DNA from 2 places in the Streptomyces sp. NPDC005955 genome. Region 2 is predicted to be linked to the other one. Evidence: riboswitches for the same ligand, from Rfam matches in the RefSeq annotation. Region 2 holds a riboswitch; the other holds the start of a gene.

Region 1 (3,922 bases), on a different contig from region 2:
CGGCGCCGCGCGGCGCAGTACCTCCTGCCGGGCGAGCCGCACGTCCACCAGCCGTTCGAGCTCCCCCTCCGGAAGGCCCACCACCGAGGCCCGGGTCACCGCCCGTGCGTAGCCGGGGGTCTGGAGCAGCCCCGGCACCACCACGGTCTCCAGGGTGCGCACCCGGTTCGCCTGCTCCTCCAGACAGATGAAGTCCCGGTAGGCGGGCGGCAGCAACTGCCGGTAGTCGTGCCACCAGCGGTGGCCGGACGCGCCGTCCGGTTCGGCGAGCGCGAGCAGCAGGTCCCGCAGCGACGCGTCGTCGACCCGGTAGAGGTCGAGGAGGAGCCGCACGTCATCGGCCTTCACGCCGCTGCGCGCGGTCTCGATCCGGCTCACCTTCGACTGGTTCCAGCCCGCTCGCCGCGCGGCCTCCCCGCTGGTGAGGTCCGCATCGAGGCGCAACCGGCGCAGCTCGGAGCCGAGTTTGCGGCGGCGCACGGCGGGGCGGTGCTGCATGGCCGACTCCTTCCGGCCGGGGGTGGCCCACCGCCAGACGGTAGAGGATGCCGCGACGATGGGGGGCGCGAGCGGCGTGCGGAGGTGGCGAAGGGGCGTACTGCCGGACTTGCCGCCCGGCGCGGAAGAGTTCACCGCTTCGAGCGACAGATATATGCACATCCTCGTGGATCGGCCCCCGTGACCGGCGCGCAGATGGCAGGCTGGCCGCAGCACCAGTCCGGGACCGTCCGCGAACCATCCGCCTCACGCCGGAGTCCGGTCCCGGTGGGAAAGGGACGACGTCGCCATGGCAGACCATCAGGAAGCATCCGTAACCCTGCCGAGCGAGCCCGCTTCGGTCCCCGTCGCGCGTGCCTACGTGAGTGACGTCCTCGCGGACTGGGGCCTCCCCGCCGATACGGGGGTGACCGACACGGTCCGACTGATCGTGTCGGAGTTGGCGACCAACGCGATCCAGCACACCCTCGGTCAGTCGCCCACGTTCACCGTCGACGTGGAACTGCTCAGGGACGAGCAACTGCGCGTCGGGGTCACCGACAGCCATCCACGCCACCCCCAGCGCCTCCCGGCGGCCGTCCAGCAGGACAACGGCCGGGGCATGGCCATCATCCGCTCGCTCACCGTCGAACACGGGGGTCGGCTGTCCGTCAGTCCCACCCCCGAGGGCGGCAAGACGGTGTGGATCGCGCTGCCCGTGCAGCGGTGGTGGCGCTCGCCCCGGGCTGACCGTCCCGCCCAGCGCTGAGGTGCGGGGGCGTGCGCAACGACGAGAACCGGTCAGGGCGGGCCGTCACTGCCCGGTCCCGGACTCCCTCCCCGAGCCCCCGGGGTCCCGTCCGGATTCCGTCCGTCGCCCTCCCCCGGGGCCCGTGCGGCCGAGCGGCGGTTCAGACGCCGCAGCACCTGCCAGGGCAGGACGACCCACAGCCCCGCGCACACCGCCAGGGTGCCCGCGGCGGCGAGGACGCCCCCGGCGCGGCCCACGGCCACGTCCACCGCGAGCAGCACCGATCCGGTGAGCGCCAGGGACAACGCCCCCAGTCCGAGTTCGGTGAGCCGGGAGGACACCCACACGATGTCGGGCTTGGCGCCCCGTCGGAACAGGTAGCGGTGGATCGCCGCGGGGGCCGTGAACAGGGCCGCGGCGAGGACCGCCAGGCACAGGGAGACCACGTACGTGCTGCGCTGCACGAGGTCGAGGGACGGGAAGCGGGGCGTGAACGCGAGGGTCAGCAGGAAGGCGAAGAGGATCTGCACACCGGTCTGGGTGACGCGGAGTTCCTGGAGGAGTTCCCCGAAGTTCCGGTTGGCCCGCTGCACCGAGCTCTCCGCGGGGGGACGCTCGGACCGGTCATCAGTCATGTGTCATGGGTAACCGGTCCGGGGCGCTTCAGCGGGGACCGAAAGGGTGGGGAACGCACACGCCCCGTTCCCCACCCCGTCAGACGGTCAGCACACGGGTCCCCGTGCGCCCCGCTCAGTTCGTCGCATCGCTCACCGCACCCGTCCGTACTTGACGCTCTTGGTCCAGATCTTCGTGAGCCGTACCACGTCGCCGGTTTTCGGGGAGTGCCACATCTTGCCGCCGCCGGCGTAGATGCCGACGTGGTAGACGTTGCTGCCCGAGTAGAAGAAGACCAGGTCTCCCTTGCTGCGGTTGCTCGCCTTCACGCGCTTGGTCTTGTTGTACTGGCCCGCAGCCGTACGGGGCAGGCTCTTGCCCGCCTTCTTGTACGAGTACAGCGTGAGTCCGGAGCAGTCGAATCTGCTCGGCCCGGTCGCGCCGTACCGGTAGGGAGCGCCCTTCTTCGAGGCGGCCACCTTGAGTGCCTTGGTCGCGGACGTCGCGGCGGACGCCTCTGAGGCGGCGCCGGGAGCCACTATGCCGCCGCCCACGGCGACGAGCGTCAGAGCCGAGGCCGTTCCGGCCCTGGTCAGCAGCGACGGGACACGATTGAGCGCAGTCATTGCGCAACCCTTCGTCAGCCGCCTGTGAAGGATGACCTGTCGGGTTCGGGCAGGCGAAGATGCCCGGCCGCTCACGCGGCTTCACCCCAAGGGCCCGCCCGGATCTCTCCGGCGGCCCGTCTTGCTCGGGTCCTCCACTCCTGCCGATCCACTCCTGTCGACCTGGCGTCCGGGCGGCGGCAGGACTCGGCGTCCGCCCGGACCGCCCCGCCGCTGTGGCGGGGGCTTGTCGTCGGAAGGGATCTTCACGCATGAACACCCGAAAAACCGAACGTTACCGCTGGTTTGTGAGTCTCCTCACCCCTGACCCGTTCAGGTGGACAGTCCTCCGAGCGGGCGGAGCCGCGGACATCGGACGACGTCTGTACCAGCGGTGAAACGTCGTTTGCTAAGGATCGGGTAGACATATGAAGCAAGTCGGAACCCCATGGATGTCTACCCTTTAATACGCTGATCGGGGGTACCTCGTCCGGGTCGTTTCAGGTGACTTCCGGACGCCGGGTCAGTTGCCGTCCGGTGGCACCCCGACGCGCGCCGCCCGTCGTACGCCGTCCAGGGTGCGCAGCGCACGGGCCAGCGTGTCGGCGTGCACCTGGCTCTCGCCGCGCTGGTGCATCAGCGCCAGCGCGTCCCGCAGCTCCACGGCCTTGCCGACGAGCGCCTGCGCGGCGCGCAAGCCTCGATAGGTGTCGTCGGCGCGCGCGGGGTTGATCCGGCCGAGCAGGTCCACGGCTTCCAGGTACCGGTCGATGAGTTCCCCTTCGGCACGGGTCAGCGCCGGCAGCGGGGGCAGGTCGGGAACCACCGTCGCCTACCGGGTGGCCGGCACCGCAGGGGTGCCCTTGCGGTTCGGCACGATCCGGTCGACCAGTCCGTACTCCAGGGCCCGGGGCGCATCGAGGAACAGGTCGCGCTCGATGTCCGCGGCCACCCGCTCGCGCGGCTGCCCGGTGTGCCGGGTCAGCAGTTCCTCCAGCAGGTCGCGGGTGCGCTGGAGCTCGTCGGCCCGGGCCGCCAGGTCGTCGGCCCGGCCCCGGACGGGTTCGGCCAGCGAGGGCTGATGGAGCATCACCCGCGCCCCGGGCAGGGCGAGTCGCTTGCCCGGCGTGCCCGCCGCCAGGAGGACGGCCGCCGCGGAGGCGGCCTGTCCCAGGCAGATCGTCTCCACGTCGCAGGTGATGAAGCGCATCGTGTCGTAGATCGCGGTCATGGCCGTGAACGAGCCGCCGGGCGAGTTGAGGTACAGCGAGACGTCCCGGTCGGGCGCCGCGTGTTCCAGGTGCATCAGTTGGGCCGTCACGTCGTTCGCCGCGGCGTCGTCGATGGGGGTGCCCAGCATCACGATCCGCTCGTCCAGCAGCTTTCCGTACGGGTCGAGCGTGCGCGGGCCCCAGGAGGTCCGCTCGGTGAACTGGGGCAGGACGTGGCGGGCCGCCGATCGGAGGGTCACGAC
Region 2 (3,922 bases):
GGCCGGCGCGCGGCCAAGGAGCTGTACAAGCAGCTGTTCCCCGCCGACGTCCGGATGTCCCGCCCGCGCCAGGGCTCCGAGGAGACCGTCGCGGCGATCGACTCGGCCGCCGTGCGCGCCCTCTACGAGAAGAACGTGCGGCCCGCCACGGCGACCGCCGTCATCGTGGGCGACTTCACCGGCGTCGACGTCGACGCGGTCCTCGCGGACACCCTGGGGGCCTGGACGGGCGGTCCGGCGACCCCGCGCCTGGTGCCCCCGGTGACCGCCGACGACAGCGGCCGGGTCGTCATCGTGGACCGCCCGGGTGCGGTCCAGACCCAGGTGCTGATCGGCCGTCTCGGGGCCGACCGGCACGACCGGGTGTGGCCGGCGCAGGTCCTCGGCACCTACTGCCTGGGCGGCACGCTCACCTCGCGGCTGGACCGCGTGCTGCGCGAGGAGAAGGGCTACACGTACGGCGTGCGGGCCTTCGCCCAGGTGCTGCGGTCGACGGCGAACGGCACGGGCGCGGCGCTGCTCGGCATCTCCGGTTCCGTCGACACGGCGTCGACCGGGCCCGCGCTGGAGGACTTGTGGAAGGTCCTGCGCACGCTCGCCGGCGAGGGGCTGACGGACGCCGAACGGGACGTCGCGGTGCAGAACCTGGTGGGCGTCGCCCCGCTGAAGTACGAGACGGCCGGGGCCGTCGCGGGCACCCTCGCCGACCAGGTCGAGCAGGAACTCCCCGACGACTACCAGGGGCTGCTGTACCAGCGGCTCGCCGCCACCGGCACCGTGGAGGCCACGGCGGCCGTCGTGAACGCCTTCCCGGTGGAGCGTCTGGTGACGGTGCTGGTCGGCGACGCGACGCAGATCGAGGAGCCGGTGAAGGCGCTGGGCATCGGCGCGGTCACGGTCGTCTCCGGCTAGTGACGACCGCGGTGGGTGCCGTTCCGTCGTCCGACGGGACGGCACCTCCGTGCGTCCGGCCGGCGTTTCACGCACCGTCAGTGCGGCGCCCCCGGGCGCCGGGGCCGGATGTCCCGAAAGCGCCGGACGTTGCGGTCCGCGGTGTGGCGTGCGCAACAAAACCGCCGATCCGTTTGTCGTAGGAATGATCTCCGGCTTAGCGTCAGGTCGACTGCCCGTCGTGCGGTACGCCGCAGCCGCGGCACCGGACAGTCATCGCCGAGTCCCCCGTACGGCGCGAGCCAGGGGAGCCGGGGACCCAACCGTCCCTGGGGTGAATCGGACGCCCGTCGCCACGCGGAGGGGGTCCGTAGGAGACCTTCCTGCTCCGAACCCGTCAGCTAACCCGGTAGGCGAGAAGGAAGGAAAGGACCACCCACTTCATGGCGTTCACCCGCGCCACCGGGAAGCACCGTCGTCCGACGCGCATGTCGCGCACCACCGCCAACGTCGCGGGCGTCGCCACGCTGACCACCACCGGTGTCATCGGCACCCTCGCCTCCCCCGCGCTGGCCGTCGACGAGCCCTCCCCCCTGGAGGACACGGGGCTCACCAAGACGATCTCCATCGGGGACGCCGTCGCCGACGAGATCGACACCCAGGCCGCGGTGCAGCAGATCGCCGCCGACGAGGCCGCCGCCCTGAAGCTCGTCGAGGCGGAGACCAAGCAGCGCCTCGCCGAGCAGAAGCGCCGGGCCGAGGCCGAGGCCGCCAAGGAGCGCGAGGCCGAGGAGCGGGCGGCCCGCGAGGCCGAGCGCAAGCGCCTGACGACGTACGTCAGCCCCGTCGCCGGTGGCCACGTCTCCACCTCCTACGGCGCGGGCGGCAGCATCTGGTCCTCCGGTACGCACACCGGCATCGACTTCCACGCCGGCACCGGCACCCCGATCCAGTCCGTCGGCTACGGCACCGTGGTCGAGGCCGGCTGGGGCGGTGCCTACGGCTACAACGTCGTCATCAAGATGCACGACGGCACCTACACCCAGTACGCGCACCTGTCGTCCGTGGCCGTCACCGCGGGCCAGTCGGTCACCGCGGGCCAGCAGATCGGCCTCGCCGGTGCCACCGGCAACGTGACCGGGGCGCACCTGCACTTCGAGGCGCGGGCGAGCGCCGAGTACGGCTCCGACCTCGACCCCGTCGCCTATCTGCGCGCGCACGGCGTGTCCCTCTGAGCCTCCGCCCCCCAGGACGGCACCACCGAAAGCCCCGGCCCCGGCCGGGGCTTTCGTCGTTCCCGGACCGCGGGCGCCGTACCGGCCGAGCACCCCGTGGCCCGGTGGCCGGCGGGTAATCCCCGTCCGGAAATTCCAGAGAACGGTGAAGGACGGTCGGAAATTCCGGCGAGCTGCAATAGAGTCACCGAATCAATGTCGATCGACCGCGATTCGCGGGCACGGAAGCGGAGGTCCCCCCATGCGCATTCCCGCCCATTCGGTGTGCACGGCCATTCGGGACGACATCGTCAGCGGTGCGCTGGAGCGTGGGAGCCGACTCACCGAAGACGTGCTCGCCCGCCGCTACGGCGTCTCCCGCGTCCCGGTGCGCGAGGCGTTGCGCACGCTGGAGGCCGAGGGGTTCGTGGTCACCCGCAGACATGCGGGCGCCTGCGTCGCCGAGCCGACCGACCGGGAGGCGGCGGACCTGCTCGACGTGCGACGGCTGCTGGAGCCCCTGGGGGCGTCCCGCGCGGCCGAACGGCGCACGGACGCCCATCTGAAGGTGCTGCGCGGACTGGTGCGCCTGGGTCAGGAGCGGGCGGGGAACGGGACCGGGGACGAGTTGCGCGCCCTGGGCAGCTGGTTCCACGAGACGCTGATCCAGGCGTGCGCCAGCCACGGGCTGATCGCCATGCTCACCCAGGTGCGGCACAAGACCGCCTGGATGTACACGGTCGAGCCCGCTCAGCGGCCCGCCGAGGAGTGGGCGGAGCGCGGCGCGATCGTCGACGCGGTGGCCCGGCGCGACGCGGAGCGGGCCGGCAGGCTGATGGCCGCGCACACGGAGCGCGGGATCGCGGCCCACCGCCGCAAGGCCGCGCGTCGCCCGGATCCGCTCCGGCGCTCGGGGACGTCGAAACATCCCGTCAACACGGGAAGCGTCGTCCCGTAACAAAGGGCCGCGACGATGTGACCGTCGATCACCGGCGCCGCGCTTGGCGAAAGAATTCGCCGGAATACGTCGCGTCGTGGTGTCATTTGTTTCGCGCGGCGATCGCGCCGAGATAGCGCGGGGAATTTCGGGAATGCATCCCCGAATGTGCGGCGCGGACATTCACTGGTTTCGCGGGTGTCCCTCGAATTCGACGGACACCCACGCGCGGACCGGGGTCAGACCGTTTCGGGAAGCTGTTCCAGGCCCTCGGCCACCAGCTTGGCCAGTCGGTCCAGGGCCGCGTCCGCGCCCTCCGCCTCGGAGGCGAGGACGACTTCCTCACCGCCGTGCGCACCGAGCCCGAGGACCGCCAGCATCGAGGCGGCGTTGACCGGGGCGGCGTCGCCCTTGGCGATCGTCACGGGGACGCCGGTGGCCGAGGCCGCCCGGACGAAGATGGAGGCGGGGCGGGCGTGGAGACCCTCGGCCCAACCGACGTTGACGCGGCGCTCAGCCATGTGATGCTGCCCTTCGGGTACGCAAGGTTGCAAGGCTCTGTTCGGTTGTCTAGACCAGTCTCCCACAGCGGTGGCCCTCATCCCCAGGGCCGGCGGAACGCGTGTCCACACCGCCCGGTCGGTCGCCCGCCGGTTCCGTACCTCCCGCCCGGTGCCGCCGCTGCCCGCCGCCCCTCGGACGTCGGACCGCGCACGCCCGGTCGGCGCACCGCCCGACCGGGCGCGGTGACCTCAGCCTGCCCCGCCCCCGCCCGGACCGCGACCCGTACGCTGGCCCCATGCAGAACCCGCCGGACCAGCACGAGTACCCCTCCCACTGGGAAGCCGACGTGGTGCTGCGCGACGGCGGCACCGCGCGC

What was found. Region 2 has a riboswitch for cyclic di-AMP ahead of ACFYOU_RS15915 (peptidoglycan DD-metalloendopeptidase family protein). Riboswitches for the same ligand answer to the same signal wherever they lie in the genome.
Positions count from the first base shown of each region.
Region 1: linked by a shared signal. The riboswitch ahead of ACFYOU_RS27735 (C40 family peptidase) and the one ahead of ACFYOU_RS15915 (peptidoglycan DD-metalloendopeptidase family protein) in region 2 are both predicted to bind cyclic di-AMP.

Region 1 is NZ_JBIAIF010000014.1:116,245-120,166, forward strand. It holds gene ACFYOU_RS27720 (Scr1 family TA system antitoxin-like transcriptional regulator) at 1-498, opposite strand, end outside; gene ACFYOU_RS27725 (ATP-binding protein) at 788-1,246, shown strand; gene ACFYOU_RS27730 (DUF6328 family protein) at 1,279-1,863, opposite strand; gene ACFYOU_RS27735 (C40 family peptidase) at 1,996-2,469, opposite strand; cyclic di-AMP (ydaO/yuaA leader) riboswitch at 2,474-2,671, opposite strand; gene ACFYOU_RS27740 (hypothetical protein) at 2,972-3,274, opposite strand; gene ACFYOU_RS27745 (ATP-dependent Clp protease proteolytic subunit) at 3,281-3,919, opposite strand.
Region 2 is NZ_JBIAIF010000005.1:368,999-372,920, reverse strand. It holds gene ACFYOU_RS15920 (M16 family metallopeptidase) at 1-912, shown strand, start outside; cyclic di-AMP (ydaO/yuaA leader) riboswitch at 1,159-1,321, shown strand; gene ACFYOU_RS15915 (peptidoglycan DD-metalloendopeptidase family protein) at 1,335-2,126, shown strand; gene ACFYOU_RS15910 (FCD domain-containing protein) at 2,368-3,063, shown strand; gene ACFYOU_RS15905 (HPr family phosphocarrier protein) at 3,282-3,563, opposite strand; gene ACFYOU_RS15900 (GNAT family N-acetyltransferase) at 3,842-3,922, shown strand, end outside.